2 regions of the Pseudoalteromonas sp. Ld19 genome follow, and region 2 is predicted to be linked to the other one. Evidence: predicted binding sites of a transcription regulator. Region 2 holds the regulator's gene; the other holds the start of a gene.

Region 1 (2,195 bases), on a different contig from region 2:
AGCATCTATATTTGCTAACGCCTCATGGGCTTGTTGTATTAAATTCTGCGCCTTCTCTTTAGCGCCTAGCATACCTAATAAAGCAGGGTATGTCGCTTTATTGGCTGCAATATCTGACCCTTGTGGCTTACCTAAAGTAAGCGTATCACCCTCAACATCTAAAATATCGTCTTGTACTTGGAAGGCCAGCCCTATCGCATAACCAAAAGTAGATAAGCTTTCTAAAGTGTGTTTATCTGCTTTTTCACTGCACAATGCACCTAACATAATAGCGCAGTTAATCAGCGCACCCGTTTTTAGTTTATGGATCCGCTCCAGCTCTTGTGCAGTAATGGCTTTGTCAGTTGCGGCAATGTCTAAGCCTTGCCCGCCAACCATGCCTTTAAGGCCTGATGCATGTGCTAATTGTGCGATCATTTTTACTTGTGTTTGTGCTGAGCATTTGAATTGATGATTTGCAATTAACTCAAAAGCGATAGTTTGTAGAGCATCGCCAGCTAAAATAGCATGGGCTTCACCAAACTCTATGTGACAAGTTGGGCGGCCACGGCGTAAGTCATCATCGTCCATCGCCGGTAAGTCATCATGCACTAACGAGTAGCTATGAATGCATTCAATAGCTGCTGAAAGTACATTCAGATCGTGTTTATTTGCGCCAAACATCTCGCCCGTTGCATAAACTAAAAATGGGCGTAATCTTTTACCGCCATTAAATAACCCGTATTGTGTGGCATTTTTTACCGTTTCGTCTGTATCTAGCGACTGTTTGAAATACGCTTTCAAGGTAGCTATTACATCTATTTGCGCACGTTCAATCTGTTCTTTAATACTCACAGTTATTCCGTATCGTTATCAAAGTTAGTAAGTACTGATTTTTCGCCATTGCCCATTAAAATTGATACTTTTTGCTCTGCTTGTTGTAATTTACCAGATGAAGCATTGGCTAAAGCAATTCCGCGTTCAAATTGTTTCAATGATTGCTCAAGCGATAAATCACCTTGTTCCATATCACTAACAATTGTCGATAATTCTTCTAGTGCTTGTTCGAAACTTAAGTTTTCAGGTTTTTTAGTCGCCATCTTATTTCAGCTTACGTGGTAAATTTAGGAGCCAATTTTAGGGGGAATGCTAAACTAGGTCAAAGGATGATACGTTTTTTTCGTCTATTAATATCAAATGCTATTCTTGTATGCATTAATAAGGGCTTAATCACGGTCAATTCTTTTAATAAAAGTAATTATTAATGCAGCTTAAATATAAATTACACTAATAAGACTTTTTTATCTTTATTTAGATAAACCGCTTAAGCAATTCAATATGTTGCCGATAAGCAGTTAATGATAAAAAGTTTATAATAAGGCCTTAGTGCATGAAACCTTTGGAGGAAATGTGGATTTAGCAACCATTATAGGGATCCTTGGCGCAATTGGCTTAATTGTCATGTCCATGTTTATGAGCAGTAGTGGCGAAATGGCCATGTTTTACAACACTCCTTCAGTGGTGATTGTATTTGGCGGTTCTATATTTATTGTTTTATCGAACTACACCATGGGGCAGTTTTTTGGCATTGGTAAAGTGGCCGCTAAAGCCTTTATGTTTAAAATTGAATCGCCAGAGGAGTTGATAGACAAAGCCGTTGAACTTGCTGATTCAGCTCGAAAGGGTGGCTTTTTAGCCCTCGAAGAGGCTGAAATACCGAACCAGTTTATGCGTAAAGGCGTTGATATGTTAGTTGATGGTCATGATGCTGACGTTGTTAGAGCGACTTTACAAAAAGACATAACTTTAACGTCAACCCGTCATGAAATGGGAGCCGGTTTATTTAAAGCCATGGCTGATATTGCACCAGCAATGGGAATGATCGGTACGCTCATTGGCTTAGTTGCTATGTTATCTAATATGGATGATCCAAAATCAATCGGTCCTTCGATGGCTGTTGCTTTGTTAACAACTTTATACGGCGCTTTTTTAGCAAATGTAGTGGCGATCCCTATCCAAGTTAAATTGGAGCTGCGTAAAGACGAAGAAGCAATGAACCAACGTTTGATTTTAGACGCTGTATTAGGTATTCAAGATGGTCAAAACCCAAAAGTAATTGAAGGCATTTTGAAAAACTACTTAGCTGAATCAAAACGTAAAGTTGATACCGAGGAGTAAACATGTCTGAGCAAGAGTGTAAATGTCCTCCCCCAGGG
Region 2 (2,195 bases):
TTAGGTCAACAAGGTAAGCGAGTTTTAGTTCTTGATGCCGACTTAGGTTTAGCAAATTGTGATGTGATGCTTGGGCTTCGTGTTGAGCGCAATTTATCACATGTATTATCTGGCGAATGCGAACTGGATGAGATTTTAGTTGAAGGTCCTGCTGGGATTAAAATTGTCCCTGCAACGTCGGGTTCGCAAAACATGGTTGAATTATCACCTTCTGAACACGCGGGTCTTATTCGTGCCTTTAGCGAATTAAATACCGAATTTGATATATTGATAGTAGACACCGCCGCCGGCATTTCCGATATGGTGCTGAGCTTTTCTCGTGCAGCACAAGATGTAATGGTCGTCGTGTGTGACGAACCGACATCAATAACAGATGCGTACGCGCTAATTAAAGTATTAAGCCGTGAGCATGGCGTGTATAAATTTAAAATTGTTGCAAATATGGTTCGTAGCCTTCGCGAAGGCCAAGAATTGTTTGCAAAGCTATCTAAAGTAACAGATCGTTTCCTAGATATTTCTATGGAGCTAGCTGCAACGATACCTTACGATGAAAATATGCGTAAAGCGACACGTCGGCAGAAAGTTATTGTGGAGTTGTTTCCAAGCTCTCCAGCTTCAGTAGCTTTTCGAGCTCTGGCAACAAAAGCGGTCAAATGGCCAATACCGAATCAACCGTCAGGGCATTTAGAGTTTTTCATCGAGAAGCTGGTTAACGGCTAATTATGACAACATTGGTAAATAGAGCTATGGGATATCAATCAACACAAAATTTAAATGTGATTGTTGAGAAACATGCGTCACTGGTTAAAAAAGTGGCATGTCACTTAATTGCTCGTCTACCTCCAAGTGTACAACTCGATGATTTAATTCAATCGGGTATGATAGGACTGATTGAAGCGTCAAAAAACTTTGATGCAACTAAAGGCGCAAGCTTTGAAACGTTTGCAGGTATTCGCATCCGTGGCGCTATGCTAGATGAAATGCGCCGTGGTGACTGGGCTCCGCGTTCTGTGCATCGCAAAAGTCGTCTTGTTGCTGAAACGATAAACGAATTAGAAAAAAACTTAAATCGTGAACCTACAGATATAGAAGTTGCTGAAAAACTTGATATTTCGTTAAATGAGTACCATCATATTTTAAACGATGTAAATGCAAGTAAAGTGTTGGGTATAGAAGACCTTGGAATTGATGAAGATGTCATAACTCCAGCAGGTCAAGATTTAACACTAGACAAACCTTTTAATAATGTTAAAAATGAACGATTTAATGAGTCTTTATTAAGTGCAATAAAATCATTACCAGAGCGAGATGCTATGGTGTTATCTTTGTACTATAACGATGAAATGAATTTAAAAGAGATTGGGCATATACTCGATGTTAGTGAATCGCGTGTGAGTCAGATACATGGTCAGGCGATGATTAAGCTAAAAGCAAAAATCAATGACTGGATAAACTAGTAGTAAGTAAATAAAGGTTAAGACCTCACTGGAGGATGTTTTGGATAAAAACATGAAAATTCTTGTCGTTGACGATTTTTCAACAATGAGACGTATTATTAAAAATTTATTGCGTGATTTAGGCTTTACGAATGTTCAAGAAGCAGATGATGGTTCGACTGCTTTACCAATGCTACAAAATCAGTCTTTTGATTTTGTCGTGACGGATTGGAACATGCCAGGTATGCAGGGTATTGACCTTTTAAGGGCAATTAGGGCGGATGACAAGTTAAAACATCTCCCTGTTTTAATGGTAACGGCTGAAGCTAAAAAAGAACAGATAATAGCTGCTGCTCAAGCTGGTGTTAATGGCTACATTGTAAAACCATTTACAGCTGGCACATTGAAGACCAAATTAGAAAAAGTGTTTGAACGCTTAGGTTAATTATAGGGAGAGGCTTATGTCAGCACCTGCTGCGCCTCGAATAACTTTAGAACAAGCGCGTCAACTCGTTGTTTTTTTAGAAAACGACGAGCAAGATAAAGCTGATCAATTAATTTTGGATACAGCGTCTAAAGAGCAGTCAGAGATATTTGCTGAAGTTGGCAAGTTAACGCGTCAATTGCATGAAGCTCTAAAAGGTTTTGAGCTAGATTCGCGTTTAACAAACTTAACAAACGATGCAATTCCGGATGCTAAAAAACGACTTAGTTATGTCATGGAATTGACAGAGAATGCTGCAAATAAAACCATGGATG

The links. Region 2 encodes FliA, which starts transcription of late flagellar genes. Its sites were predicted from a motif close to CTAAAGNTNNNNNNNNNNNNGCCGATA; they were not measured.
Region 1: pomA (flagellar motor protein PomA) is a predicted target of FliA. The motif match lies at 1,303-1,329, and genes of this name have one in related genera.

Annotation. Positions count from the first base shown of each region.
Region 1 covers NZ_JBISHA010000017.1:417,126-419,320, forward strand. Annotated here, with positions in the region: gene ispA ((2E,6E)-farnesyl diphosphate synthase) at 1-834, opposite strand, end outside; gene ACJJVZ_RS07105 (exodeoxyribonuclease VII small subunit) at 837-1,079, opposite strand; gene pomA (flagellar motor protein PomA) at 1,390-2,157, shown strand; gene ACJJVZ_RS07115 (flagellar motor protein MotB) at 2,160-2,195, shown strand, end outside.
Region 2 covers NZ_JBISHA010000021.1:689,874-692,068, reverse strand. Annotated here, with positions in the region: gene ACJJVZ_RS15155 (MinD/ParA family protein) at 1-720, shown strand, start outside; gene ACJJVZ_RS15150 (RNA polymerase sigma factor FliA) at 747-1,457, shown strand; gene cheY (chemotaxis response regulator CheY) at 1,498-1,881, shown strand; gene ACJJVZ_RS15140 (protein phosphatase CheZ) at 1,898-2,195, shown strand, end outside.